DNA from 4 places in the Chryseobacterium sp. D764 genome. Region 4 is predicted to be linked to each of the others. Evidence: riboswitches for the same ligand, from Rfam matches in the RefSeq annotation. Region 4 holds a riboswitch; each other region holds the start of a gene.
The links. Region 4 has a riboswitch for S-adenosylmethionine ahead of KYG33_RS16590 (SusC/RagA family TonB-linked outer membrane protein). Riboswitches for the same ligand answer to the same signal wherever they lie in the genome.
Positions count from the first base shown of each region.

Region 1 (7,795 bases), 160 kb from region 4:
TCTCTTATTTAAAAATAGAAAAAGCCGGATGACTCATCCGGCTTTTTTATTATTTATTACTCATTGCTGATTAAAAGGTAAGTCTTGGTTTTATCAGTTTCGCCACAGTGGCAGTCCATCCTGTCTGGTGAGAAGCCCCTACACCACGGCCGTTATCACCATGAAAATATTCAAAGAAGGTGATATAATCTCTGAAATGCTCATCGTAATTGAATTTTGGATTGCCTCCGTTGAAAGCCCTTTGCCCATGTTCATCCTTTAAAAATATTGAACAGAGCCTTTTGCTGATATTCTGAGCGACTTCATCAAGATTTCTTTTATCGCCGCTTCCTGTTGGAAATTCTACCTTAAGACTGTTTCCATAATAATAATGAAAACGCTGCAGGCTTTCAACAATCAGGAAATTGATAGGAAACCAGATCGGCCCACGCCAGTTGCTGTTTCCACCAAACATTCGGCTGTCACTTTCTGCAGGAGTATAGTATACCATATTTTCGGCTCCATGCACAGAGAATACAAAAGGATTTTCTTCGTATACTTTAGACATAGCACGGATTCCGTAAGAGCTTAGAAATTCTTTTTCATCAAGCATTCTTGTAAGAACCTTTGTTAATCTGTTTTTACGTAAAATACTCATCAGATGTTTTCTGCCTTGTCCCTCCTCATCCCAATGAGAAACGAGCTTGGTGAGTTCCGGCTTATTTTTTAGGATCCATTCCATTCTGGTTTTGAAATTAGGCATCTTTTCCAACAGCCTGTGATCCACAATTTCTACTGCGAATAAAGGAATTAAGCCGACAATACTTCTTAATTTCAAAGAAACACTGTCTCCGTTTCCAAGCTGCAATACATCATAGAAGAATCCGTCTTCTTCATTCCACAAGCCTTTTGTTCCTTCACCCAGGTTTTCCATAGCTTCAGCGATATAAAGATAATGTTCAAAAAACTTGATCGCCATATCCTCATATACCTGATAATATTGGGCAAGTTCCATCGCAATACGCATCATATTCAATGCATACATCGCCATCCAGCTTGTTCCGTCTGCCTGCTCAAGATGCTGACCGTCCTTTAGTTCCATATTCCGGTCAAAAGCACCAATATTATCTAGACCAAGGAAGCCGCCTCCGAAAATATTTTTACCATTTTTATCCTTTCTGTTGACCCACCATGTAAAATTCAGCAACAACTTCTGAAAGACTTTTTCTAAAAATAATAAATCCGGCTTTCCATTGTTTTTTTCATCAATCTTAAAAACACGGAAGCAAGACCAGGCATGTACAGGCGGGTTTACATCGCTCATGTTCCATTCATAAGCAGGAAGCTGTCCGTTAGGATGCATGTACCATTCTTTGGTAAGTAATAAAAGCTGTCCTTTGGCGAATTCCGCATCTATAATGGAGAAAGGGACGCAGTGAAATGCCAGATCCCACGTAGCATACCATGGATACTCCCATTTATCAGGCATGGAAATGATATCCTTATTATGAAGATGATTCCATTCTGTATTTCTTACATATTCGTTGAAATTTCTTGGAGCCTCAAAATTGGGATCTCCTTTCAACCATTTTCCGATATTGTAATGATAGAACTGTTTATTCCAAAGAAGCCCTGCAAAAGCCTGTCGCTGAACATTTCTTTCATCTTCATTTACTGTATCATTCTGAATATCGTTATAAAACTCTTCAGCTTCAGCTTGACGGATATTGAAAATATGATCAAAACTGTCAAAAGGTTCATCCATTTCGTCAGGAGACAACCTGAACTCAAAAACTTTTGATTCCCCAGCATCAATAATTTCATCAATAAGAAAAGAAGCTTTTGTTCCTCTTTTTTCAGGATTTACAGTATCTCCCTGATGAATAATAAAATTATTGATTCCATCTTTGAAATAAGTATTCTCTGCTTTGGGAGCTCCGTAAAGTTTGGAAGTATTGGTTTCATTATCACAAAATACACTCTGTGCATTTGAGTTTCGGGAATATAGCTTTTTGATCGAAATACTGTCATGACCAATATTAATACTTCCGTCATGAGACGCATTAACCTCTCCTTTATAAGTATTGTATCCCCATTTCCAGTTGTTTCTGAACCAGATTGTGGGAGCTACCAGAATAGGAGCCTCATGCTGGCTTCGATTACAAACGGTGACTCTGGCTAAGATATCGTTGTGATCGGCTTTACAGTATTCAATGAAAATATCAAAATATTCATCGTTATCAAAAATTCCGGTATCAAAAATCTCATATTCCGGTTCTTTTTTGCTTCGTTTTCCGTTTTCTATAACAAGATCATCGTAAGGAAATTCATTAATCGGATATTTATACACCACCTTCATATAGCTGTGAGTAGGCGTATTGTCCAGATAATAAAAGATTTCTTTGATGTCTTCACCATGATTTCCCTGAGGGTTACTCAATCCGAAGAATCGTTCTTTTACCATTTTATCTTTCTTGTTCCAGAATGAAAAAGCAAAACAGAAAAGTTGCTTTACATCAGAAATTCCGGCGATGCCTTCTTCTCCCCAGCGGTAAGCATAGCTTTCAGCATTATTATGATTGGTAAAATCCCAGGCATTCCCGTTTGAGCTGTAATCTTCACGTACATTTCCCCACTGTCGGTTGCTTACATAAGGTCCCCAGTTTTTCCATTTAGTATCTTGTAATCTTTCTTTTTCGGCGGTCATATCTCATCATTTTTCCATACGAAGTTAGTTTTTTTGAAAAATAATTCCAATTTTTTTCATCTGAACAATTATTAATATAGTTTTGAAATACTTGTATTTAAGGGCTTTTTTAAATATTAAAATATTTTTTTTTTGAAATTAAAAGAAAAGAACTACCTTTGCACCATTCGTTCATTCAAATATTGAAAATGTTATCAAGAAAGGTTGAGGGATTAGACCCTATGAAACCTTAGCAACCCTTTGCGCAAGCAAAGAAGGTGCTACGTTCTACCAAAGTATTTTGGACAGATAACTTACTGAAGTTCTTTTCAGCCATTTCCTGTGGCATTTTCAATTGTATTTGTATTAAAATATAATAGAATTGAAAACAGAACTAAACTATATAAATCTTTCGTATCAAACCAATTCCCAAAAGGAATACCATATCCCGTTAAGCTATCAGCTTTTTGGGAAAGATCTGTTTACAGCACCCATTGTTTTAATCAATCATGCACTTACCGGAAACTCAGATGTATCCGGAGAAAAAGGTTGGTGGAAACAATTGGTAGGAGAAAATCAGATTGTTGATACCAATCAATATACGGTTCTGTGTTTCAATATACCCGGAAACGGTTATGACAATTTTTTAATTGAAGATTATGAAGATTTCACGCCTTCAGATATCGCCGCGATATTTCTAAAAGGGCTTGAAGCTTTACATATCAAAAATCTATACGCCATTATTGGGGGCTCTCTGGGAGGAGGAATTGCCTGGGAAATGCTTGCCAAGCAGCCGGATCTTGCAGAAGTATTTATTCCTATTGCCTGTGATTACAGAACACACGACTGGCTTCATGCACAATGTCTGGTTCAGAAATTTTTATTGAATGATAAAGAAGAACCATTACAGAAAGCAAGAATTCATGCCATGCTGTGTTATAGAACACCACAGTCGCTCAATGACAGATTTCAAAACCAATATAACCAGGACAAACAATGTCTGGAATCAGAAGACTGGTTGGTTTATCATGGTAATGCACTAAACGAAAGATTTAGTTTAAAAGCGTACAAACTGATGAATCATCTCTTGATGAATATTAATGCTGATGAACCATCACTGGATAAAATACAGGCACGAATGCACATGATCTCCGTAGATACAGACTTATTCTTTCCTGCTTCTGAAATCCGAATGTGTTTTGAAAACTTAAAAGAGAAAAATAAGAATGTTTCTTACCACGAGATCCAATCTATACACGGGCATGATGCCTTCTTAATGGAATATCAACAATTAAATAATATCATTAAAAACATTTTACAGAAGTAATGAAAAATGCTAACGAAATAAAATTTTTGAAGAACAGATCAATCATCAAATTTGAAGGAGAAGATTTCCTGGGAGAAATCGGGATTGACGGACGAATTTTTAAAGCGCTTACCTTAGCGCGTATCAGTGTAGGAGTAATTTCCCAGCAGGCCATAGAAAACGGAATTTCTATCTTGGTTCAGGAAATTGATGCAGAAAAAGCAGTTGCTTGTCTTATTGATGAGTTTGAAGCAGAAAGAAAATCTGGAAAAGTTTCTCAGATCTATAGTATCAATAATGTTTCTGTGATCGGTTTTGTAGCAGAAGATTTCAATAAAGTCTTTGCTGAGCTGGCAAGAAACAATGTTTTCCCATTACTTTTGAATCAGGTTGCGGGAGAAAACAGAGTCAACATCGTAGTAACTTCTTCACAGGATGAAAAAACCAGAAATATCATCGAGTCTGAAATTTTCAAAAAGCCAAAGACAGTTCATTTAGCAATTATAGGTCACGGAAATGTAGGAAAAACTCTGATACAACAGGTATTGGAATCTTCAGAAGAAATAAAAAGACGTAAAAAAATAGATCTTAAAGTTGTTGCAGTAGCCAATTCAAAGAAAATAGCTTTCAACAAAAAAGGATTTGATGCGAATTGGAGCGATGAGGTTTTGACTGCAGAACATCCTTCGAGTGTTCAGGAGCTGATTAATTTCTCCAACGAAAACCAGCTGGAGAACCTTATCGTTGTTGATAACACGGCAAGTAAGGATTTTGTGAAAAACTATCATGCTCTGGCAGAAAACGGATTTGATCTGGTTTCTTCAAACAAGATTTTTAATACCCTTCCGATTGAAGAATACAGAAAACTAAGATATACGTTGAATAAAAACAACAGACGTTATCTGTATGAAACCAATGTGGGGGCAGGTTTACCATTAATTGATACGATTAAATTATTACACCTTTCAGGAGAAAATATCACCAGAATCAAAGGAGTATTCTCCGGAACATTAAGCTATGTTTTCAACAATTTTTCTTTAAGAGACGATAAATTTTCAACCATTATCAATGAAGCTTTGGAAAAAGGATACACAGAACCGGATCCAAGAGAAGACCTATCGGGAAATGACGTAGCAAGAAAATTATTGATTCTGGCGAGAGAATTAGACTTAATTAATGAATTCGGAGATATCAATATTCAAAATCTGGTTCCGGAAAGTCTGCTTGAGGTTTCAAAATCAGAATTTCTTTCAAGACTTGAAGAACTGGACGAAGAGTATCAGAAAATAAAAGAAAATCAGGCGCCTGGGCATGTATTGAGATATGTAGGTGATTTGCATGGTGATCTGCAGAAAGATAAAGGTGAGTTAGATGTAAAATTGATTTCTGTTCCGGCAACTTCAGCTTTAGGACAATTAAAAGGTTCAGATTCAATCTTTGAAATTTACACAGAAAGCTATGGTGAAAATCCTATCGTTATCATGGGAGCAGGAGCAGGTGCACAGGTAACAGCCAGAGGAGTATTCGGAGATATTTTAAGAGTAAGTGAAACTAAATAATATTTAATCTAACATCTATCAATTTGGCAGTGTAACCATAACGGCAATTGTCATTCTGAGCATAGCGAAGAATCTGATGGTTACAATGTAAAATTGATCAATTAAAACTATATGGAAAATTTTGAAACATCAGCAATAAGAACCCAGACTGAAAGAAGTCAGTTTGACGAGCATTCTACACCATTATACCTTACTTCCAGTTTTATATTTCAGGATGCGGAAGATATGAGAGCAAGCTTTGCAGAAGAAAAACCAAAGAATTTATACAGCCGTTTCTCTAATCCAAACGTAACAGAATTTACAGATAAGATTGCTAAGATGGAAGGTGCAGAAGCAGGATATGCGTTTGCTACAGGAATGGCTGCCATCTATTCTACATTTGCTGCTTTATTGAATGCCGGAGATCATATCGTGAGCTGCCAGTCAGTTTTCGGATCTACGCATACTTTATTTACTAAGTATTTCCCGAAATGGAATATTGAAACCTCTTATTTCAAAGCAAGAGATGCTGAGAATGTTGAACAATATATCAAGCCCAATACAAAGATCTTATATCTTGAAACTCCTACCAATCCGGCTATTGAAATTCTGGATCTTGAGTTCTTCGGACAGATTGCGAAAAAGCACAACCTTATTTTTATTGTAGATAACTGCTTTGCAACACCTTATCTTCAGCAGCCGATCAAATATGGTGCAGATATTGTTGTACATTCAGCGACGAAATTGATTGACGGACAGGGAAGAGTGTTAGGAGGAATAGCAGTAGGAAAAGAAGACCTGATCAGAGAAATTTATCTTTTCGCAAGAAATACAGGACCTGCATTATCTCCTTTTAATGCCTGGGTATTATCAAAAAGTTTAGAAACATTGGCGATCCGTGTAGAAAAGCACTGTGAGAATGCATTGAAAGTAGCTGAGTTTTTAGAAAGTCATCCGAACGTAGAATTAGTAAAATATCCATTTCTGAAATCCCATCCAAGTTATGAAGTCGCTAAAAAGCAAATGAAGCTTGGAGGAAATATCGTAGCATTTGAAATAAAGGGAGGAATAGAAGGCGGAAGAAACTTTTTAGATAAGATACAAATGTGCTCACTGTCTGCTAATTTAGGTGATACAAGAACGATCGTTACCCACCCGGCATCTACAACCCATTCTAAATTATCCGATGAGGAAAGAAATGAAGTAGGTATTACGGCAGGATTGGTTCGCTGTTCGGTAGGTTTGGAAAATGTAGAAGATATCATAGCAGATCTGAAACAGGCTTTAGATTAGTTAATCGTTGACAGTTTATAAAAAACCAAATGAATAGAGAATACACAGAATTAGTAATTTGGATGGAGGGAAGAAAGTTGGTTAATCTAACTTATATCCTGACTGCCAACTTTCCTAAAGAAGAATTATTGGCTTTAACAGGTCAGATAAGAAAAATGGTAACTTCAGTTTCGTTCAATATAACGGAAGGAAGTAGAAGGCAGAATCCCGAAGATACTTTACCGTTTCTGCAGATTGCCGGGAAATCTCTTTATAAACTGGAAACTCAATTCCATTTGGCTTCAGACCAACAATATATTTCTAAAGAAGATTTTAAAATAATCAATAAAAAAATCCTCTTATGCAAAAAACTGGTCAGCGGATTTATAAACTGTTACAAATTGATAGAAAATGAAAAATAATATACAAGACGCTCAGCTTTCAGCACTCAATGTTCAACTTCAGAAGAGAATTCTGGTTCTTGACGGAGCTATGGGAACAATGCTTCAGAGATACAAGTTTGAAGAAGATGACTATCGTGGAGAGCGTTTCAAGGATTGGGAGCATCCGGTAAAAGGAAATAATGACCTTCTTTCTCTCACACAGCCTCAGGCGATTGAAGAAGTTCACAAGAAATACCTGGAAGCAGGGGCTGATATCATTGAAACCAATACATTCTCGGGAACTACCATAGCGATGGCAGATTATCACATGGAAGAGCTGGTATACGAACTGAACTATGAGTCCGCAAAAATTGCAAGAAAAGCCTGTGACGAATATACCGCGAAAAATCCGGACAAACCGAGATTCGTAGCAGGATCTATCGGGCCAACAAACAGAACGGCAAGTTTAAGTCCAGACGTTAATGATCCCGGATACAGAGCCATCACTTTTGAAGAATTGAGAGTAGCTTACAGGCAGCAGTGTGAAGCTTTGCTGGACGGAGGCTCAGATATTCTTTTGGTAGAAACCATCTTTGATACCCTGAATGCAAAAGCAGCTTTGTTTGCCATT
Region 1 is NZ_CP079219.1:3,814,139-3,821,933, forward strand. It holds gene KYG33_RS17365 (MGH1-like glycoside hydrolase domain-containing protein) at 71-2,686, opposite strand; SAM riboswitch class I at 2,875-2,981, shown strand; gene KYG33_RS17370 (alpha/beta fold hydrolase) at 3,048-3,992, shown strand; gene KYG33_RS17375 (ACT domain-containing protein) at 3,992-5,530, shown strand; gene KYG33_RS17380 (O-succinylhomoserine sulfhydrylase) at 5,642-6,802, shown strand; gene KYG33_RS17385 (four helix bundle protein) at 6,832-7,203, shown strand; gene KYG33_RS17390 (homocysteine S-methyltransferase family protein) at 7,193-7,795, shown strand, end outside.
Region 1: another riboswitch for S-adenosylmethionine. It lies ahead of KYG33_RS17370 (alpha/beta fold hydrolase); the one in region 4 lies ahead of KYG33_RS16590 (SusC/RagA family TonB-linked outer membrane protein).

Region 2 (7,795 bases), 630 kb from region 4:
ATTTCTTTAAAACTTCCGGTGAGAATAATAACCACAGCAATAACTGCATGGGCAAAAATAGCTCTTACGGGAATTCCTCTTGCATTACCCGCTGATAACGGTTTCCAGATGTAAGTATGTTTTGCAAAAGCCTGTGTCAATCTTGAACCTACCCATAAATATCCGCTAATTGTTGCAACCAGCTGCAGCGCAATAAAAATATTGACAATCTTTCCAAAGATAGGCCCCAGCATATTGACAGCAGCTTCCCCCATTACGTCTTCTTTTCCTGCCAACTGACTCACAGGAGCATGTTTCAGCATAATATAATTCACCAAAATATAGCTTATCGTCACGAAAATAGTTCCAATGATCAAAGATTTGGGAAGGTTTTTCTGGACGTCTTTTATTTCTCCTGCGATGTAGGAAGCAGAATTCCAGCCTGTATAAGAATAGGTAACAAACACCAGAGACGTAGCAAAGGCAGGAAGCATGATCTCATTCTGCCAGCTGTCACTGAAATTCAGACTGTTGCCAATCTGTGTAGATTCTGAAAGCCCAACTCCCAGAATAACCAGTACAATAATAAAGGCTATCTTGATGAATGTAAAAAAGTTATGAAACCTGCTGGATGTTTTTAAACTGAATGACAATGCCACTGCTACCAGAAAAATAGCGGCAATTGCAAACCCATTTCCAAAAGAATAATTGAATACGGAAAGGTATTTCGACATTGCCAATGCAGCCAGCGCAACCGGAGAGGAAAATCCGATGATGAGTGAAACCCAGCTTATCAGATATCCGAACAGCGGATGATAGGTTTCTTTAAGATAGATAAAATCACCTCCGTTTCCTTTGAAATGTGAGCCTAATTCGGCATAGCAAAAAGCCCCGAATAAGGCGAGAATTCCTCCAATGCTCCATAACAGGAAAATACTGTAGGTATTGGTAATATCGGATAACTGAAATCCCAGGGTTGTAAAAATCCCTGTTCCTATCATATTGGAAACGACGATGGCTGCTGCTGTTTTCCAGCCAATCTGATGTGAGGTAGTACTCATTTAATGATTAAAAATTAAAATTAAGCCTTCCGAAGAAATAATTCCCCAGTGTTCCCATCTGAACTGGCGCATATTTGAATACTCCATAGTATGAATTTTCATAAATCTGGCGATCCGGAAAAACATCAAATACATTGTTGGCCCCTACTGTAAAGTTGATACTTTTTGTGATATCATATCCAATACTGATGTCCGTAACTACTTTTGGGGAGAATTCCTGAACGCCTCCAAATGGATAACCATCTCTTATTACTTTACCAAAATAGGTATTTCTCACGAGAAAATTGAACTTCCCGATTCCATAATTTAATCCAAATGAAGCTTTTGTTTTTGGAGACAGTGTTTCAATGATATTGATCTGATCCGGACCAAAAAACTGATTTTGAGGAGTTCCTAAGTTTTCCGGAAAATGAAAGTCTGTAATTTTAGTTTCTGTATAATTTCCGGCAAGATTCATATTTAATTTTCCGTTACCAAGAATCCAGTCATAAGAAACCACTACATCTACTCCTTTCGTTTCTGTATCAATGGCATTGGCGAAGAACCTTCCGCTTTCCACCTTAAACTGGTCTAGTCTTGGGTCTGTTATATTACTGGTAATCACAATTCTGTCTTTCACTTTAATCCAGTATCCATCTATAGCGACCGTTAAATTGTGTAAAGGTTTCAGGGTAAATCCCGCACTCGCGTTGACAGAAGTTTCCTGTTTGAGTTTATCAAATCCCAGAATTCTGGCGGCTTCGCTATCGTTACTGAATATTCCTTTGGTAACAATCTTTGAGCCTGAAGTAGAAATATCCGCATATGAATTATTGAAATACTGCTGCTGAAGGGAAGGTGCCCTGAATCCTGTTCCAACGGCAGCTCTTATTGCATAATTTTTTACGAACTCATATCGAACGGCAAGCTTTCCATTCAACGTATTTCCGAAATCTGAATAATTTTCAAATCTGGCAGCGGCGTCAATATTTAATTTTTTATCTAAATCATAGGAAACATCCGCATACACAGCAGTTGAGTGTCTGTCTTTTTTCAAGGTATTGTTTGGAGAAAACCCGATAAAAGATTGAGATCCACCCGCACCCAATACTGTTGACCCTTCTGTAGCTACATTTCCATTGATATCATATTGGGTATAAGAAGCTTCATCCCCTGGTTTGATCTGGTATTGTTCAAACCTGAATTCTCCCCCAAATGCGATATTGAAACGGTTTATACTTTTGGAAACATCAAGATTCACGGTATTCTGAAGAAAACTATGGGCTCCTGCATAAAACCGGGTTGGCGATTTTACCCCGAGAGAAGCATTATTGGTATTGCTTACATTATAATTGAAGGTATTACTTCCGAATGTGTTGCTTAGATCTAATACCCAATCATTGACATTATATTTTGCTCCTACAGCATAGGAAATATCATATACCTGAGATCCAAGAGTTGCCTGAAAGCCGTTCGGATAAATGGATGAAACCACATTGGATGTTTCGCTCGGCAGTCTTCTGAAACCAAAGCCTTTTCCTTCTTTGATACTAAAACCTCCGAAAGAATAGATTTTAAATTGATCGTTAAAAGGATATTCTGCATTGAAAAACAACTGTCCCTGCCTGATCTGCGCATCTCCAATCTGGAAATTGAAATCATCACGTGACAATCCCCGCTCCTTAATCTTCGCATCATCTGCAGCTCTTGCCGCTTCAGGATCATTTGCAAAGGCGTAAGCGAAATTATCTCCGAAAATATCTAGATCGTGATTTTGAGTTCTTGTGGTTTTTCCTCTGTGGCTTAATTGTAGAGAAAGGTTGATATAACCCTCTTTTTTTCCTAATGAAGTACCATAATTGGCTCCTGCCTGATAGGTATCTCCATCATTTCTCCCGGTCAATCCATACGTAAGACTTGCTGAGGCTCCCGTATTTTTTTTAAGAATAATATTGATCACTCCTGCAATGGCATCAGAACCGTATTGTGCTGCAGCTCCGTCCCTTAACACTTCTATTCTATCAATAGCAATAACAGGAATTGTACTCAGATCTGTTCCTACAGAGCCATTCCCCACGGTATTCTGATAATTGACTAAAGAAGTGGTGTGTCTTCTTTTCCCGTTCAGCAATACGAGAACCTGATCAGGGCCCATTCCTCTTAAGGTTAAAGGATCAATATGTTCCGTACCATCAGAAGCAGACTGTCTTACGGAATTAAACGATGGGATAACATAATTCAGAAGATCCTGAGCAGTCATTTGCGGAGAACTCCTTTGAATTTTGTCAATATTGATAACATCTACAGGAACCGGTGTTTCCAGTTTTGTTCTTTTTACATTACGGTTTCCAACGATAACAATATCTTCTATTTGTTTTCCTTTCTCCTCATTCTCCTGAGCAGCAACCAAAATTGCCCCAAGCAATAATACAGCTGTACTTAATTTTTTCATTTTTGTTCTTGCCAATTAATAATTACAGTCTGACGGATTTTTCCGCAGATATACAAGACTTCAAGAAATGGAATTCATATAAGAATATTGACTTCGCTTATCTCCCCCTCAGGGTTGGAATTAGCACCTTTACACTTCTCGAATCGTGCAGGTTGCTAAGGTTTCTTTGGGCCAAATCCCTCCACCTTTCTTGATAAATCTACTGCAAAAGTAGACTATTTTTTTAAATAGACAAAAAAGGCAAATCTGCTACACTGCAAATTTGCCTTTTATTATTTTATAGAACTTGTTTAAAGTTTTATTTTTGAAACATTAAGATTATAGTAAGGCGATAAGAGTATTAAGATAAGCTTCGCCTTAAGCTTAAAAATCAGAATGATTCATCTTAACTACACTTTATTTCTTAAATCCTTCTTAATGGTTTCAATATATCCTACATTTTTAAGTCTAAACAACTTCATAATTTGTTTTTATCTGATTATCATCTTTTGAATGGCAATTCCGGTTTCCGATTTCAACTGCACCAGATAAGTTCCTGCAGGATAACTGACTTTCATTTCATAAGTTCCGTTTTCTTTATTCAGTTTGAATGAATCCAGTTTTTTACCCGTCATATCAAAAATCAAAATTTCTCCGTTTTTTGCTTTATTAAAAATTAATTTCGCCACTCCGTTTTGTATTGGATTATCAGCGATCTGAAGTGATAATTTATTTACAGTATTTGGATCTGTTGTTGACAGTGCACCTCCATAATTCCCGAAAATCCTGAATTCTCCTGGCTGTAAAGTTATCGGAGCCGTGGTAGAGGCGATATTCGAAATACTGTCATCCATGAGATTCTGCCATTGCCCTGTGTAAGGAAAGAAAGGAACAACATTTTTTGCAGATATATCATAATTGGCCAGTACGACAACATTTTTTATCCCGGTTGTAATAGCCGAATCATAGAGATAAATTCTTGTGATCAATCCGTCCGGATCATTAGCCAGATTATTGGATTCTATACTGTACGTTTTAGTTTTAAAAACCTGATGGGTATTTCTGATCGTGATTATTTTAGCCCATATATCATATACAGCTTTTCTGTTTACGTTGGTATCATAGTTTAAAGTAAATGCAACAGGCTTTTCATCCGTTCTGCACCCGTTATTGATAGTACCGTCAGCACATCTGTTGATACTGAATTCATATCCTAATTCCCCAAACTGCCAGATCATTTTCGGACCTGGAATAGTAAAGAATGTCGCACCGAAAGTTTTCATTCTTTCAAGAGCTGTATTAAGGTTTTTAACGTCATAGCTACCGTTCGCAGCACCATATGCAAGATTTTTAAACATCAATCTTTCTTCATCATGACTTTCTCCGTACCCTACAGCACGCATATTGGTAAACCCATGAAGACTATGGTTCATTCTGTCATAATTACTGTTGTCTTTATATCCCATGGTATTCTGGTTATAAGGCTCCGTTTGTTTATTCCAAAGCATCACTCCTTTTCCCTCTGCTACCCTGTAGTTTGCCCATTGCTGTTCTTCTGCATCCGTTCCCAGATGCTCAAAAATCATGTAAGAATTGGGATCGATTGCCCACTGTCTGTCTGCATAATGTTTCATGATATCCACTCTGTCCTGCTGATAAGCGTTGGTGCATGCTTCATCATTTTCGGAGCAGCTTTGGGTAAATCCTTTTGTTAAATCCCAGCGGAATCCGTCAATGTGATATTCTGTCAGCCATTGTTGAAGACATCTTTCAACGTAATATTGAGTTGAAAGGCTTGTATGATTAAAATCGTTAAATACATTGTATGAATGTTTCGGGACCTGATTGAAATAAGGATTGTTTGGAGCAACATCCCCGTAACCGTCTCCATCAGGATCTACATTCCAAAGCCTTACCAGAGAAGAACGTCCTGTTGCATGGTTAAATGCGACGTCCAGAATAACTGCAATTCCGTTCTGGTGGCAGATATCTACAAATTCTTTGAATTTTTCGGGGGTTCCATAAGCTTTGTCCAATGCATAATGGAAAGAAGTATTGTATCCCCAGGAAAGGTTTCCGTCAAATTCCATGATGGGAAGTAATTCTATTGCATTGATCTTTAGATTTTTTAAATAAGAAATTTTATTGATCAGAGACTGCCAGTTCTTTTCCTGTGTAAAATCTCTCAATAATAATTCGTAGACCACCAGATCTTCTTTCGCGGGTCTCTGAAAACTGGTTGTCTGCCAGTTATAGGCTGTCTGCCCCGTTTTAAATGTTGAAACTTCAAAACCTTGTCCGGCAGGAAATGCAGGTAAATTCGGATAGGTAGAAGCTGAGATCCACGGATCATCATAAGAAGATAAGATCTGGGGTGAATAAGGGTCTGCCACTTTTCTCAGATCATTCGTTCTGTACTGAAAAGTATAGAGCTGCTGAGGCGTAATCCCATTGAGCTCAATCCAATAAAGATCAGGGTTTGTGGTATCTTTTTTCATTAAATAAGTATCATTCACCGCCCAGTTATTAAAACTTCCAATGACATGTACAAAGCTTTTGCCAGGCGCATATAACGCAAGTCCTACTTTGGTCTGATCTGTCGGATGATAATTAATCCCCTGTTTAATCCAGTTTGGAATGGCTTCAGCAACTACATTTCTCGGAACCTGTAAAATGAATGTCGCAGTTTTAGAATTAACTCCCTCTGTGGCAACAAGTTCCATGCTGGCATCCTGAGTAACCGTATAACTGTAAGAATAGGATTGTGAAGGAGTTGTTGTAGAGTTGACAACAGTTCCGTTTGCTTTTAACTGAAATGTTGCATTGTTATTTGTGGTAGCCGTAATATTAATAGAGTTTCCTGCCGGAACAGAAGTCAGGCTATTAGCCAGAGGATTGGTAAGATTTAAGCTTAAAGTGCCCACATTTACAAAAATGTCCGGTGAGCTCTGATGAGATCCTGTTTTATCTTTTAATAAAAACCCGAACCTCCCGATTCCTGTTCTTCCGAAAAAAGAAGTCGGGGTAAAAGTAAGTGAATAGCTGTCTGTAGCAGCATTATAATTTAGTTTATTCAGGTCATTGGAGTTGTTCCAGCTGCCATTGGTAGGACAGTCCTGACTGTTCTGATAATTAGTATCAAAAGACCATGTCCAGATATAAATGGCATTATTAGACACGCCCCATGCCGACTCATCAATCTGATCTCCGGGAACAGTAAGGGTTACGGCATCGGTTTCATTGAATGGATTCGGGCTGATGGAGTAATTGATCTGCCCAAAAACTGCCATTGCAATCAACAGAAAAACAACGGAATAAAGTTTTTTCATTTCTTATTTTTTATCGAATATAGTATAAATTTTTCTTCATAGTGACTATTCTTGTCCAGTCTTCATCAAATATTTCAATTTTCCGGGAAAAAATAAAATAAAAAAAGACTCATGAAATTTTCATGAGCCTCCCAATAAAAGTAATTGTAATGAACTATTTTTTGGACGAAAATCTTTGTTATAGAAATTCAGTTAGTCTTTTATAATCTTTTTAGAAACGGATTGTCCATTCTTTAATTTTAATTCTACGATATATAACCCTGAAGAAAGTTCAGTCATATTGATTTGATTATCTGAGAACTGCACATTCATTCTTTGCCCTACCGCATTGATAACGTTCACTTTGTCAATCGCGGAGTCTGATTTAACAGTAAGAATTCCTTTTGTCGGGTTGGGATACATTCCTATTACTACATTATTCAGCTTAATGTCTGAAGTACCTAAAGAAGATGTCGGTTTAATACATCTTACTGAAGACCCCTGACCTCTCATTCCTCCGGCTGATGGGTTGGCAATAGTGGATCCGATATATAAATATTTCGCTCCTAAACTTGATGTATCTGAACTCCAAAAATACCCTCTTTGTCCTACAAAACTAAAGTCGCCATTACTGGAACTTCTGTTTCCTCCTGCCGGTAATTTAAGATTGCTGCTGTAAGCAGTTGCCGGATTCCCAATACCTTCAGCCCCTACCAAAGCAGTCCAATCTGCCTGAGAAGGCATTTTCCAGTCTGTTCCGATCGCTTTACAAGGATCTACCCCAGCGGATGCATTAACGTCTGCCACTGATGTACCAGCCCATGTATCTGAACTTGCAAAACCCGCCCACCATGCCGGAGATCCTGCAATATACACTCCTCCAGCCGCTGCAATTCCTTCGGGAGTATTGGATGAAGGTGCTTGCGCTGTCTGTGAATTTCTAAGCTGGTGGCCGTCATCCCATCTTCCCCATTGGAAAAGGTCTCCATATGCGTTCGCATCGGCTACTGATGAAGCAACCTGTGTACTTCCCAGAT
Region 2 is NZ_CP079219.1:3,024,283-3,032,077, forward strand. It holds gene KYG33_RS13685 (APC family permease) at 1-1,040, opposite strand, end outside; gene KYG33_RS13690 (TonB-dependent receptor plug domain-containing protein) at 1,048-3,471, opposite strand; SAM riboswitch class I at 3,566-3,671, opposite strand; gene KYG33_RS13695 (alpha-amylase family glycosyl hydrolase) at 3,942-6,779, opposite strand; gene KYG33_RS13700 (T9SS type A sorting domain-containing protein) at 6,972-7,795, opposite strand, start outside.
Region 2: another riboswitch for S-adenosylmethionine. It lies ahead of KYG33_RS13690 (TonB-dependent receptor plug domain-containing protein); the one in region 4 lies ahead of KYG33_RS16590 (SusC/RagA family TonB-linked outer membrane protein).

Region 3 (7,795 bases), 700 kb from region 4:
AATATGGCTGTCGCTTTTAAAGAAGGTGTGATTGCTGGAAGAAGAGCTTTTGAATCAGGATTGGGAGCCATTGCCAACCATGCTGAAGCCTCAAGTCCGCTTACTTCGTTTTTGTTTGAATAAATCAGGATTATGAAAAGCTTTAAAGATGTTTTTGAACGCTATCAATGGGAGGAGGTAAGGAGTAAGCTTGAAAAAGTAAACCTGTTTGATGTAAGATCCAGTCTTCAGAAAAAGAATAAAACCCTTGATGATTTCCTGAATCTTCTGTCACCGGTGGCTTCTCAGGAATTGGAACTGATGGCAGGAATGACACAGGCACTTACCCAAAAACGATTCGGAAAAACCATTCAGTTGTATGCTCCGCTCTATCTCAGTAATGAATGTCAGAATATCTGTACCTATTGTGGATTCAGTCTTGATAATAATCTGAAAAGAAAAACTCTTTCCGATACAGAACTGATGATTGAAGCATCAGTTCTGAAATCAATGGGTGTGAATCATGTACTGCTGGTAAGCGGTGAAGCCAATAAAATAGTGGGAGTTCCCTACTTTCAGAATGCTGTCCGAAAGTTAAAACCTCATTTTTCCAATATTTCCATTGAAGTTCAACCTTTAATGGAAGAAGAATATAAACTGCTTCATGAAGAAGGAGCACATTCCGTATTGGTATATCAGGAAACCTATCATCAGGATGTTTACAGAGAATATCATCCGAAAGGTAAAAAATCAAATTTCCATTTCCGTCTGGAAACTCCGGACAGAATAGGACGGGCGGGAATTCATAAAATTGGGCTAGGAGTTCTCCTTGGACTTGAAGATTGGAGGGTTGATAGTTTTTTCAACGCATTACATATCGATTATCTTCAAAAACAATATTGGAAAAGTAAGTTTTCGGTTTCATTCCCAAGACTCAGACCGGCAGAAGGAATTATTGAACCTAATTTTATTATGGAAGACAAAGATCTTCTTCAGCTCATTTGTGCCTACAGAATCTGGAATGAAGACCTTGAGATTTCCATTTCCACCAGAGAAAATGAGGTCTTTAGAAATAATATTGTATCTCTGGGAGCTACAGCCATGAGTGCAGGCTCAAAAACCAATCCCGGAGGGTATGCTGTTGATAAAGAATCTCTGGAGCAGTTTGAAACCAGTGACGAACGAAGCATGGATGAGATCAGAATTATGATTAAAAAAGCGGGCTACGATCCTGTGATGAAAGACTGGGATTCTGTGTATAATGGATTTTAAACTTTTAAAACCATTAAGAACTTTGAAGAGCTGAAGCTAAATTAAGAAAAATCGAAGATTTTAAGGCCATATCTTCTTAAAGCAAAGCTCAGCTTAATTTTCCTTAAAAACTTAAAGAATCTTAATGGTTCAATTATCATAAAGTATGAAAAAAGAAGATCATTTTTCGCGATACAGCCGGCAGATATTTATAGAAGAGATAGGACTGAAAGGACAAAAGAAACTCATGGCTTCAAAAGTCCTTGTCATAGGAGCGGGAGGTTTGGGAAGTCCCATTATTCAATATCTGGCCGCTGCAGGAGTGGGAACTTTAGGTGTTGCAGATTTTGATGAGGTTGAAATTCATAATCTGAACAGACAGATCATTTATACTGAAAACAGCGTAGGCGTATCCAAAGTGAAGAGCGCCGAAACATTTGTAGAAAAGCTTAATCATCAGGTTACATTTACAGGAATTGAAGAGAAAATAAATAAAAATAACGCTGAAGACATCCTTTCTCAGTACGATGTAATTGTAGACGGGTCAGACAATTTTTCCACAAGATATCTGGTGAATGATACCTGTATAAAATTGAAAAAAACTTTGGTCTATGGAAGTATTCTGGGATTCTCAGGACAGGTTGCCGTGTTCAATCATAATGGAAGTAAAAATCTGAGAGATCTATTTCCGGAACCTCCTTCTGATGAAGATATGCCGGATTGTGACAGTCTTGGTGTATTGGGAGCTCTTCCCGGAATAATAGGAAGTATGATGGCTCTTCAGACCTTAAAAATCATCACTGATCTTCCAATAATTGTCAATCAGTTGACATTGGTAGACACGCTGAACTGGAGATTTCAGACGATAGATTTCTGATGTAAATATAAACACTAATATCGCTAATATTTTCACCAATAACACTAATTCAATATCAATAGAAAGAGGCAGTAAAAATTATTACTGCCTCTTTTATTTATCTTAAGAATTATTGTGCCTGCTGCATTACGCCTCCGTTATCTTCTTTTTTAGTCTGGTTCAGGATATTGGGATCCTCTTTCGCCAGTTTATTTCTTGTCGGAATTTTATAATTGATAGAAAATCCGAAATTCCTTGTGTCATACTTGCTGCTGATCATGACCGGAGTTCCTGATGGCGGATTAGAACGTACCTGCATCATCTGTCCGTTGAAAATATCATTCGCAAAAACTGAAAGCGTCAGACGGTTGTTCATAAACTTCTTCGTCAGCGTAATATCAAGAGAGTTGTTGAATGGTTTCTCTGCCGTGAAATAGAAATATCCTGCCTTTGGAGTCAGATAGCTGTAATTGGCTGTCATTTTGATGTCTTTAGGCAGAAGAATCTGAGTCATAATATTGAAAATCCAAAATCCTTTATTATTCAGATTGTCGATTTCATGTTTCTGGTAACCAGCATATAAGTACATGAAGTTAATTTTATCAGGATTAAAATCAAACTTCATGATTTCGCTCAAAGGCTTGCTGAAAATCATAAAAGGAACCGGTAATCCCACGTTGAAGTTATGAATTTTCATATTTGAAATATTCACCTGCTCGTTGTAGAGTTTTCTTCCGTCTTTTCGGATGATCTGTGCCACCTGATTGTTTGCTGAACTTACGCTATACCCGATAAATGCATAATCAAAAGCTGAAATTTTCAATTCATAATTATCAAAAATAGTAGGTTGTAGATTCGGGTTACCATTAACTTCCGTACTTGGTCCGGAGAACGTTACGTTATTCGGGTTCAGGGCAGAAATACTTGGTAAGCTGATTTTTCTGTTGTAATTCGCAGCAATATAAACCTGATTCATCATGTTATACTGTACACTCGCGTTCGGGAAAAATTTAAATTTATTGAAAGGAATCAAATTCGCTTCCACCAGTTTTGCATCTTTATCGAAATATCTTGTTACCCCCGAAATGTCATAGTTTTCCGCACGGGAACCCAATGTGAAGTCAAACTTTTTCAGTTTAGCCTGAAACTCCAAATAGGTAGAAGCAGTTTGTCTTTGATATTCAAGATTCGTCAAGCCAAAACTTTCCGTATCATAATCCTGTTTTTCATACAATCCTCCAAAGCTTACCTTTCCACCATCAAGAAGCTTGATAGGCTGGGCATAATCTACTTTAAAGTTGGCAATATTCATTACAGATTCATTGTTCAGAATATCTTTTAAGCCACTCATTGCACTGTTAATTGGTGGATTGGGAGCTGCAGCAAATATACCATCCTGAAAATAATTGTCCTGAGAGAATTTACTGTCTGATCTTGTGTAGCCAAACTGAAAGTCCAGTTTTTGAGATTTGTCAGCAAAACGTTTCTGATACGTTACAACAGCTTCCTGTCTCAAGCTATTGGTATGGGCCACATCAGAAGATGTATAAAAAGCTTCTCTTAAATCCTTTGGATTGTTCTGAAAAGGTAAATCTCCATGACCGTTACTTAAAGTATAATTGTCATTATTATTGTGGTAAATATCGTAGTTTAATAATAATCTGTCCTGTCCTAAATCAAAAGTCAATCCTGATTTTGCAAAATACCCACGTCCGTATCTGTCGGTATGACTTGTTAAAAGCTCATCCTGTTGGCCGTTCAGCATACTTTCACGGTAGTTTTGACCAACATTCAGCTGCCATCCGAAATATTTATTTCTGGCATTTAAATTAACGGAGTTGGTCGTTCTGCTTCTATACTTGTCATAATTTGTGAAAGAATAATTTCCGGAATACGTAGCAGTTAAATATTTATTGGCATTTTTGTTCGTGATGATATTCATGATTGCACCTCCGGATGTAGCCGGAAATTCAGCGCCGGGTTGAGTGATTACCTCAATTCTTTCTACAGAATTGGCAGGCATTCCTTCAAGAAAGGAGTTCAATTCATTGGATGTGATGTTCAGAGGTCTTCCGTTAAGATATACTTCCAGCATTTTTCCCTGGTACATCATTCCTGCGATGTCGGTAGATACCAGTCCAGGAAGCTTTTTTATTCCTTCCAATACGTTTCCGTTGTTCAGCTGAGGTTGCTCGGAAAAGTCAAAAATAGTACGGTCTGCCTTTTGTTCAACTGCTTTTTTAGTTTTGGTGATGACTACACCTTCAATCTGCTTTTCCTGAGGTTTGTTGTTTTTTTCCTGTGAAAAGACAAAAACAGAGCTTAATAAGGATAACGCGAAAATCGTTTTTTTCATAATGTTTTTACTGATATCCGGTTAGACGCTGAAAAAGATAATTTGTTACGCTAAAATGTTGAAAATCGAATTTTAGGTTAAATATTTTTTTATTTACGAAATAATTATATCTTTGCCGGGTAATTATCAAGAATCTCTAGATGGGATAGCAACCTGCAAAAACAAGCAAGGTGCTGCAATCGATAAGCCGGATCTTCCGGAAAAAATGTTTATCATTCTATTATTATCCCATCTTGAATTTTTGTTTTAAAGTTAAATTCAAATGTTTAAAGACAAGGGAAATCTCCTTACATCAGTTATCTTTTATTCTTCGGATCATGAAGTGAATCTTCATTATTCCCATATGTTTTCATGCCATTTCTATATGCGCATGTGTTGTTGCTTCTAGCCTTTTCTATTTCTAAAAAATAATACAAACATTTCGAACATTTATGTAACCTTAAAATTTAGGGATACGGGATTTGTATTGCTCAAAAAACAATTTTTAACAACAAAAAGTAAACAACAAATAACATGTATAATTTCAAGAAAAAAATATTTGTTCCTTCTATTGCGCTTATTTCTACATTTTATTACGCACAGACGGACACGTTACAATCTAAGAAAATAGAAGATGTAGTCATCCTTGGATCAAGAGGTTCCGGAAGATCATTGACAGATACACCTGTTCCGGTAGACATCATTAATATATCAAAAGTTTTAAAACAGAGCCCGACTAATAGTATCAGCCAGGCCTTAAATTATATTGTACCCTCATTTTCATCCACTTCTCACACGGTTAACGATGGAACTGACTTTGTAGATCCTGCTCTTTTAAGAGGTTTAGGTCCGGATCAGGTTTTAGTTTTACTCAATGGAAAAAGAAGATACCAGTCTTCATTGATTAATGTTACCCTCACACCGGGAAGAGGATCTGTGGGAACCGATCTTAATGCTATTCCAGCTTTTGCTTTAGAAAAAATTGAGGTTTTAAGAGATGGAGCTTCTGCCCAATATGGTTCTGATGCCATTGCTGGAGTCGTTAACCTTGGATTGAAAAAAAGATTGGGGCTTTCCGGACAGGTGTTTTTAGGTGGATATGCTTCACCTGTTGCCAATAATTTCTCCGGAGGAGTGGATGGACAGACCATTTCTGTAGACCTTAATTATGGAGCTAAAATTGGACAGACCGGATTTTTTAACGTTACAGGTTCTGCCCAATACCGAGACCCTTATTCCAGAGCCGGAGTAAGAGAAGGAGATATCTTCAATGCCTATAATGCCATTAATTACAGAGCATTACAGGATGGAGTGAATATTGATGGGTTGTATAAAAATATTACCAATACTTCCAATACTCAGCAGATTATCAATACAATTAAACAATATGCAGGTAAGGTTGGATATTTTGCACCGGATTTTCAGTCTCAGATTTCGGGAGCAAATAGTATTTCGGACCTTCAAAAATTATTAGGTAAAGATTTTACCTCCCAGGAACTTAATTACAGAGGATTAGAGAGAAAAGATTTCAGTCTGAGAGCAGGACAGTCTAAGCTGCAATCCGGACAGCTCTTCTTTAATTCTGAAATTCCTGTTAATGAGGAATGGAAGGTTTACTCATTTGGAGGTTACAGCTACCGCCTTGGAAATGCCGGAGGATTTTACAGACTTCCTAATACTGAAAGAAACATCAATGCAGTGACTCCCAACGGATATCTTCCTCAGATTGAAGCAACCGTAAATGATTATTCTCTCGCTGCAGGAATCAAAGGGAAATGGAATGGCTGGAATGTGGACTTCAGTAATACATTCGGGAAAAACGTCTTCAGTTTTGGGGTGGTAAATACCTTTAATGCATCACTTACAGACAGTTCTCCAAGAACTTTTGATGCCGGAGGCTCTGAGTTTTCACAAAATACCATCAACCTTGACTTTTCCAAAAAATATGATGTCCTGAAAGGATTGAACATTGCATTTGGAGGTGAATACAGACACGAAAACTATAAAGTAAATGTTGGAAAGGAAAATTCTTATGCTTCTTATGATATTTATGGACGTGTGGTAACCGCTAAAACCCCTGAAAATGAAAAAGTAACCGATTTCTTTGGAAATATAAGACCGGCCGGAGCTCAGGTTTTCCCAGGGTTTAGTCCGGAAAATGCAGTCTCCGGAAACAGAAACAGTATTGCGGCTTATGCAGATGCAGAGCTGGAGGTTACTGACGGATGGCTGCTGGAAGGAGCTTTACGATATGAGAATTATTCAGACTTCGGATCTACATTCAATTATAAGCTGGCAACCAATGTAAAGCTGGCTCCCAATCTAAACTGGAGAGGTGCTGTTTCTACGGGGTTTAGAGCACCATCTTTAGCACAAATCTATTATAGTTCTACTTCTACACTGATTCAACAGGGAAAAACTACACAGGTAGGTACTTTCAGAAACAATTCTGAAGCAGCACAGGCATTGGGTATTCCAAAATTGAAACAGGAAACCTCACAATCCTACAGCACAGGAATTACATGGAAGATTCCGTCATTAAGCCTGACTTTCACAGCAGATGCTTATTTAATAAAGATTAAGGACAGAGTAGTATTGACAGATCTTTTTTTCCGCCCTAATGGTAATTTTACCCCAGGTTCGGATCAGGCAGTTCTTCAGGACGCTTTTGATCTTGCAAGGGCAAGTGCTGCCAATTTTTTTGCCAATGCGGTGGACTCTCAGACGAAAGGGCTGGATATTACCATTTCTCAGAATTCAAAAATCTCATCAGGGATTTCTTTGGAGAATAACTTCGGCCTTAATCTTAATCAGACCAAAAGAATCGGAGATATCCATGCGTCACCTAAATTAGTAAGCCAGATTGATAATTATTTCTCAGAACCGAACAGAGTATATTTTGAAGAAGCTGTACCACGCGTAAAAGCTACCTTATCCAATACGTTAAGAGTTTCCGGATTTACTTTCCTACTGCGTAATTCTTTCTTCGGTAAAGTGACAGATGCCGATGTTTTAGATGCTAATTTTGACGGAGTAACAGGAAGTACAGAGCACTTCATTCTTAATAATCGTTTGATAACTGATTTATCTGTAGGATATGATTTTAATAAAAATATTTCAGCAACTATCGGGAGCAATAATATATTGAATATACTGCCTTCTAAAAGCCTGAATATAAATTCATTAACAGCTGATAACCAGTTTGTATATTCAAGACAGGTTTCTCAGTATGGTATTGGTGGAAGGTTCTTATTTGCAAGAATTGAATTCAGATTCTAATAAATAAAGCTTAGAAAATTTAATAAAAAAACAGAGAAGATATCTCTGTTTTTTTATATTCTATTACACCATAAAGAATGAATTATCTATTAGGG
Region 3 is NZ_CP079219.1:2,949,919-2,957,713, reverse strand. It holds gene KYG33_RS13370 (thiazole synthase) at 1-123, shown strand, start outside; gene thiH (2-iminoacetate synthase ThiH) at 133-1,251, shown strand; gene KYG33_RS13360 (HesA/MoeB/ThiF family protein) at 1,397-2,107, shown strand; gene KYG33_RS13355 (outer membrane beta-barrel family protein) at 2,217-4,442, opposite strand; SAM-I-IV-variant riboswitch at 4,561-4,658, shown strand; gene KYG33_RS13350 (TonB-dependent receptor plug domain-containing protein) at 4,956-7,700, shown strand.
Region 3: another riboswitch for S-adenosylmethionine. It lies ahead of KYG33_RS13350 (TonB-dependent receptor plug domain-containing protein); the one in region 4 lies ahead of KYG33_RS16590 (SusC/RagA family TonB-linked outer membrane protein).

Region 4 (7,795 bases):
AATATTATCATTGCTATTAATTTTTCAGTTTATCGTTATTTTTTCTCAGAAAAACTGCATACAGATGACGATTCATAAAGATAAAAATGATAGTCTCAATGTGAGATTTACAAGTAAGTGCAAAGAAAAAATTTTATTGTACCAATACAGTAAAACGATGAATACAACACTTAATAACGGTTTTGATCTTGAAGATATTACCCTATTTAAACAGGATAGATATAAAATAGAAAATATTAAATTAGATCAAAACCATAACTATCCGGTAGATTATGAAAAAGTAAAAAGTAATTTCTTCATCCTCAGCCCTAATGAATCTTACGAATTTGCTTTTCCTTTGCTCATATTTTTAGAAAAAAACAAATCTGCTTATGAGCAATATCAGAACTATTATTTGATTAAAAATAGATATAAAGGGAAAACTGTACAATTCAAATTAGTGTATAATGCTCAATATATAAATGAAGGTATTATAAACTTAAAAGATAATGTTTCATTGTATCCTACTTCGGTTGAATCCAATTACATTAAAATAATTTTAAAATAATAAGTAAATTAATTCAGAAAAGCCGGCTCAGTCATTAGTTTTGAGCCGGCTTTTTCAATGTAATTAAGTAAAAAAACAGGAACATATCCTTTCTCTTTCCCTGACAGGAAATCTGAATTTCGGTCTAACGAAAATAATATACCCATTATGCTGTTTCAAAATTCATAATGAACCCAACAAAAAAGCCACCGCAGACGCTGTGGCTAAAAATCAAATCTAATTATAAGTATGTCCTCTTATAAATTCGGGTTATTTTCAGCTTCTCTTTGTGGAATACTGAATAAATAATAATTACTGTTAGGAGTAAAAGCCGTTTTATCCGGAAAATCAAGAACGGAATGACCTCTACCATCTACGGTTTTCACTGTTCCATCCGGTGTAGTGATCTGAACTTTTACAGGCTTACCTTCAGCATCAACAAATGGTTTTCTTACCACTGTTCCTTGCGTTCTGATAATATCTGATAGAGAGAAACCTTCTCCAAATAATTCTTTTCTTCTTTCGACTAAAACAGCTGCTACCACATCGTTCTGTGATAATGAACCACTATAAATATTGGCATTTCTGGCAGATTTCAACTGGTTCAAAACGGCTACCGCCTGAGGAACATTTCCATTTCTGGCTTCAGCTTCAGCTTCAATCAGGTACATTTCTGCAGCTCTCATGTAAACGATATCTGCAATAAGGGTTGGTTTAAATTTAAACTTAGCATATCTCAGCAATCCCTCTCTTCCTTTCTGCCCGTCCCATGAAAATAACTGGGATCTGATATCATTGGCATCAAAAAGGTCTTTAAAATAAGGATCCGCCATAAAGCTGTAATAATAACTTCCTGATGAAGACACATCCAGATAATGGAATGCATAACTTGCATCAGACTGTTCCTGTGTTTGTCCATGACCCCAGATCCATTCCGCATTGTTGATATCATTAAAACCATCTTTATATTTTTCCGGAGCCATCAGAGGAAAACCCTCTCTTGCTATTTTTGCAGATGCTGAAGCTTTACTCCAATCACCGGTATTCAAATAAGTTCTGGCAAGAAGTCCGTTGACCACAGCACGGTTGATTTTATCTTTATTATTTCTTGTATAGCTCTTCAATAGATTATCAGCATCGGTAAGATCACTTTTAATCAAAGCATAAATCTCTTCAAGACTTGCTCTTTTCTTTCCTACAGTGCTTGTTGTAGAAGGTTCAGTATAAATGGGAGCCGTCAAAGCTGACTTATCTTTCAGATAGCTGAACTGATAAAAGCTGGCAAGGTTCAAATAACAGAAGGCACGTAATGCTTTTGCCTGTCCTTTCACCTGATTTTTTTTCTCCTGACTTCCTTCTGTCCCGTCAATTCTTGTAATAACATTATTCATATTATTGATGGTAGAATACAACATGGTCCAGATAAATAACGGACGAGAAGCCGTACTGTTTACCATTTCTGTAAAAGCGTAAGTAGAAGCAAATCCATACTTATTGGTTAATACAGCTACATCGCTTCCCATTGCATCACTGGCTCTTAAAACAGTGGAATATCCAATATTAGCATAGGTAGTTCCATCGTTATTAAATTTTGCCCAGGTACCGTTTACTACAGTTTCTGCACTTTCAGCAGTTTTGAAAACTTCCACACTGTTAGCCTGATCAGTCGGAGCAGTGTCCAGATCGCTTTCACAGCTTGTCAACGCTAAAAATCCGATAAGTGCAAACGATAGATATTTTAATTTTTTCATTGTTTCAATTTTAAACGTTATAGTATTGCCTGAAGACCAAAAGTGATTGTTCTCATTGCAGGGTATCTGTAATAGGTGGTTCCATCCAAAGCCTGTTCAGGATCCATTCCCTTATGTTTATAGAAGGTTAAAAGATTCTCTGCCTGAATATAAATTCTGAACTTTTTAAGTCCGATTTTCTCAAAATAATCCTCAGGAAGTGTATATCCTAAGCTTACATTTTTAAGTCTTGCATATGTCCCTGAGTATAAGAATCTGGATGAGTTTGACGTCCAGTTATTTGTTGTTGTACTCAAGCCCGGAACATCCGTATTAGGATTATCAGGCGTCCATCTGTTTAACATTTCAGCACTCCATGCACGTCCTCCCAGACTTCCGTTGTGCATGATGGAAGTATAATCATTGTCCAGAATTTTTCCACCGATTTTGAATGTCAGCAATCCTGAAAAATCAAAATTTTTGTAGGTAATGCTGGTACTGATTCCTCCGGTCAGTTTAGGCAAAGCAGAACCCTGCAAGAGTTTTGTTGCTTTTGAATATTCTGAGGTAGTTCCTTCTACTGAATTTCCGCTCGCATCTGTAGAAACCGTTTTCCACAATGGCTTTCCATTGCTTGGATCTACCCCAACCCATTCCGGAATATAGAAATCATATACGGAACCTCCTACCGTTAATAGCTTGGTTTGTCCCACTACAAGTGGCCCTGAAGGTAACTTGGTAACTTTATTGTTTAAGGTGCTTAGGTTTACATCTACATTCCACTGGAAATTATCATTCTTAATTGGGGTTGTGAATAATGAAAATTCAAATCCTGTATTTTGGATAGTTCCAATATTGGCAGGATAATCACTAATTCCCAGAGATGGTGCCACTGGCATGTTAAATAGAAGATCCTGACTTTTTCTTTTGAAATATTCAATATTTCCTTTAATTCTGTTATTCAGAACAGCGAATTCTAATCCTACATTTAAATTAAGGTTGGTTTCCCATTTCACATTATTGGTAGCCGTTTTTTCAAGTGTTGTTCCCGGTTCTCCACCAAGACTGATAAATCTGTACAGCTCCTGATAAGCATAATAAAGCGGCTGTCCGTTTGGTCGAAGTAATTTATCATTTCCCTGACCTCCGTAACTGGCACGTAATGTCAACTGATTAAAGACATTCAGGCTTTTTACAAACTCTTCATTGGAAATTTTCCATGAACCTCCAACTGACCAGAATCTCCCCCATCTGTTATCCTTTTCAAATCTTGAAGAACTGTCTGCTCTTCCTGATGCAGACAGGAAATAAGTATTATTGTAGTCATACTCTACTTTTCCAAGGAAACTCAATAAGCTCAATTTATTACTGTTCCCACTGAAGCTTCCCAGTAAAGAAGCAGCATCCGGTTCATAATAATAAGGGAGAGAAAACTGGCTTCTTGTTCCGGAAATCGTCTGATAGTCATATTTATAGAATTCATGTCCTGCTAAAGCATTTACATGGTGTTTCCCAAATTTCCTATCGTATGTCAGAATATTACTGGTTGTATAAGAAAGTGTTCTGGTATTGGTTTTCGTTACTGAACCTCCAATCTCAGCGCCTTGTCCCAGCAATGGATTTGAATAATAATGTCCGTTATAATTCACCAAATCAACAGAAAAGCTTGTCTTGAATTTCAACTCCGGTAAGAAAGTGAATTCCATAAATCCTTTTCCTGAGAAGTTATCTTCTTTATTTTCGTTTTTGTCTAATGGCAGTGTTGCCGCGGCATTTTGATTCTGAAGCGCACTTGTTGGTCTGTATTTTCCGAAATCATAAATCGGGTTTCCATCTGCACCCAAAATATAGCTTCCATTTGCATTTCTTTCGTAATAAGGATAGAATGAAGGAATAAATCTTGCAGCATTGATGATATTACTTGAATTGGAATCTGAAGAAGTGGGCGCCTGCTGAATACTGTTTGTATAGCTTAAGTTTACCCCAACATTCAGCCATTTTTTTACTTCAGAATTGATCTTTAACCTGGTATTGTATCTTTTATATCCTGATTCAATAGCCATTCCCTTATCATCAAGATAGCCCAATGAAAAGAAATAATTGCTCTTCTCACTTCCTCCGCTGATATCAAGATCTACCTGATTTCTTGAAGCAACTCTCTGCAAAATATCCCTCCAGTCGTCATTCCAAAGTGGTGATGCTCCGGGTAATAATTTCCCATCGGTTCCCACCGGTTTTGGATATCCTGTTCCATATGGATTGATCCCAAGTGTAGAAACAAGATTATCTGTTGCCATCTGTGCAGCCTGTTGAGAAGACACTTTTCCGGACTGATATCCGTTTCTCAAGGCTTCCCAATATAATTGAAAGTATTGATCTGTATTTACCTGTTCGTAATCTTTTACGGCTCTTCCGGAGAATCCCTGGCTGATATTAAAATTAACTCTAGCTTCTCCTTTTTTACCTGATTTTGTGGTAATGATGATAATCCCGTTTGCTCCTCTTGATCCATACAACGCACTCGCAGTGGCATCTTTCAAAACACTGATAGATTCAATATCACTTGGACTGATAGAATTTAGGTTTCCATCAAAAGGGATTCCGTCTACTACGTATAAAGGATCACTGGAAGCACTTATAGAACCAATCCCTCTAATTCGGATAGTAGAAACCGCTCCTGGCTGTCCTGATGCACTCGTCGTTTGAATCCCGGCAACCTGCCCTTCCAATGCCTTGGTAATATTGGTTACAGGTCTGTTGTTGATCTTATCGCTGGAAATGGTAGCAACGGAACCGGTATAGCTGTTTCTTTTTGCTTTTCCATAGGCTACGACTACAACTTCGTCAATTTCTTTTTCATGAAGACTGTCCTTTTCCGGCTTAGAATTCTGTGCATGTACACTGGTTACTCCCAGAAAAAATGCAGCAACCGGAGGTATCCAAGTTTTAAAAGCGAATAAATTTTTGCTAATCATAATCAATTTCATTTATCATATATTAAAATTTTGCCCTTTGCAGAAAAATCAGCAAAGGGCATCGATAAATACGATAAACCAAATGCTTATTTTTCCTTAAAAGGCTGAACGTAACACCTTGCCCAATGGGTAGGTTGTCAAGATTTCACAGGGTCAGTTCCCTCCATCTTTCTTTATAAGCCGATCGAAATATGGTTGCAAAGCTAAAAACTTTTAGTCTACAAAACAAGTAGACTTATTATTTTTCATGATAAATTTTCAAAAATTAACATAAGATTTTAATAAAACCCATTACTGTAAGGAGTTGCAATCATTACCATTTTATCAAACATGATAAATATCATTATTAATAATACAATTGAACGAACGTTAATTTGTGCGGAAATTTTTGAGCATTTAATTAAAAAAAGTTTTTAATTTTATAGTATGAAAGTTTTGATTATAAACGGACCTAACCTCAACTTGTTAGGTACCAGAGAACCGGAAATCTATGGAAATATCTCTATGGAAAACTATTTGGAAATTTTAAAATCCGAGTTTCAATCTCATGAATTAAAATATTATCAGTCAAATATTGAAGGAGAGCTTATCAACAGGCTTCAGAAAGATGATTTTGATGCCGTAGTAATTAATCCGGGAGCTTTCACCCATTATTCCTATGCGATTGCTGATTGTCTAAAAAATATCAGAAAACCCAAAGTAGAAGTTCATATCAGCAACATCTATAAAAGAGAGGAATTCAGACAGAAGTCTGTGACAGCTGCTAATACGGATGCAGTTTTATCTGGCTTTGGAATGGATGGATATAGATTGGCTATATTAAGCTTAAAGTAATTTTCAAATAATATCTGCGAAAAATTAGAAATAAAAAAGCCTCATCGATGATGAGGCTTTTCTGTATGTTATAAATAACTATTAGATAGTTTGTTCTTGTAATTGAGGTCCTGAAGCAACTAATTTCTTACCTTCTTCAGTATCACAGTACTGCTCAAAGTTTTTGATATATCTTGAAGCAAGATCTTTTGCTTTTTCTTCCCAGTCTGAAGCGTTCTCATAAGTATCTCTAGGATCTAAAATACCTGTAGAAACGTTTGGTAATTCAGTAGGAATCTCAAGGTTCATGATTGGAACCTGAGTTTTAGGAGCATTATCAATAGAACCGTCAATGATTGCATCAATGATCGCTCTGGTATCTTTCAGAGAAATTCTCTTTCCGCTACCGTTCCATCCTGTGTTTACTAAATAAGCTTTAGCACCGTGCTCTTGCATTTTACCGATCAATGTTTTAGAATACATTGTTGGGTGCAATGTAAGGAATGCTTCACCAAATGCAGGTGAGAAAGATGGCTGAGGCTCTGTGATTCCTCTTTCTGTTCCGGCTAATTTAGATGTATAACCGCAAAGGAAGTGGTATTGAGCCTGATCTTCATTTAAGATGGAAACCGGAGGAAGTACCCCGAATGCATCTGCAGAAAGATAAACAATCTTCTTAGCATGACCTGCTTTAGAAGGCAATACAATTTTGTTGATATGGTAAATTGGATAAGAAACCCTAGTATTTTCTGTGATAGATCCGTCAGTATAATCTGCTATTCCATTGTTCACTACAACGTTTTCAAGAAGTGCATCTCTCTTGATTGCTCTGAAAATATCCGGTTCTTTTTCTTCTGATAAATCAATTACTTTCGCGTAGCATCCTCCCTCATAGTTGAATACTCCGTTGTTATCCCATCCGTGCTCATCGTCACCGATAAGGTATCTTTTAGGATCTGCCGATAAAGTAGTTTTACCTGTTCCTGAAAGACCAAAGAATAAAGCAACATCACCTTTTTCTCCTACGTTTGCAGAACAGTGCATTGAAGCCATACCTTTTAATGGAAGGTAATAGTTCATCATGGCAAACATTCCTTTCTTCATTTCACCTCCATACCATGTACCTCCGATGATCTGTAGTTTTTCTGTAAGGTTGAACATGATAAAGTTCTCAGAGTTTAATCCCTGAGCTTCCCAGTTCGGGTTTGTTGTTTTTGATCCGTTGATTACTGTGAAATCCGGCTCACCAAAGTTTTCCAGTTCGTAGTGAGAAGGACGAATAAACATGTTTGTCACGAAATGTGCCTGCCATGCTACTTCAACAATAAATCTTACTTTAAGTCTTGTATCTGCATTTGTTCCACAAAAAGCATCTACTACATAAATCTTCTTAGCTTCAGAAAGCTGGTTCATCACTAGTTCCTTACAAGAACCGAAAATTTCTGCTGATGTAGGTAAATTTACTTTACCATCCCAGAAAATTGTATCTCTTGTAACATCATCCTGAACAATATATCTGTCTTTAGGTGAACGACCTGTGAAAATCCCTGTTTTTACTGATACCGCGCCAGATTCTGTAAGTTCAGCTTTCTCAAATCCCTGATTTTCAGAAGAAACTTCAGCCTGATATAATTCTTCATAAGAAGGATTGTACACTACTTCATAGTTTCCTTTAATCCCTAATTTCTCTAAATCCTGGATGATTTTAGTGTTTTTCATTTTACTTATATTTTCTATTTCTTTATTGACTT
Region 4 is NZ_CP079219.1:3,653,635-3,661,429, reverse strand. It holds gene KYG33_RS16600 (hypothetical protein) at 1-547, shown strand, start outside; gene KYG33_RS16595 (RagB/SusD family nutrient uptake outer membrane protein) at 784-2,277, opposite strand; gene KYG33_RS16590 (SusC/RagA family TonB-linked outer membrane protein) at 2,295-5,231, opposite strand; SAM riboswitch class I at 5,315-5,413, opposite strand; gene KYG33_RS16585 (type II 3-dehydroquinate dehydratase) at 5,658-6,065, shown strand; gene pckA (phosphoenolpyruvate carboxykinase (ATP)) at 6,147-7,763, opposite strand.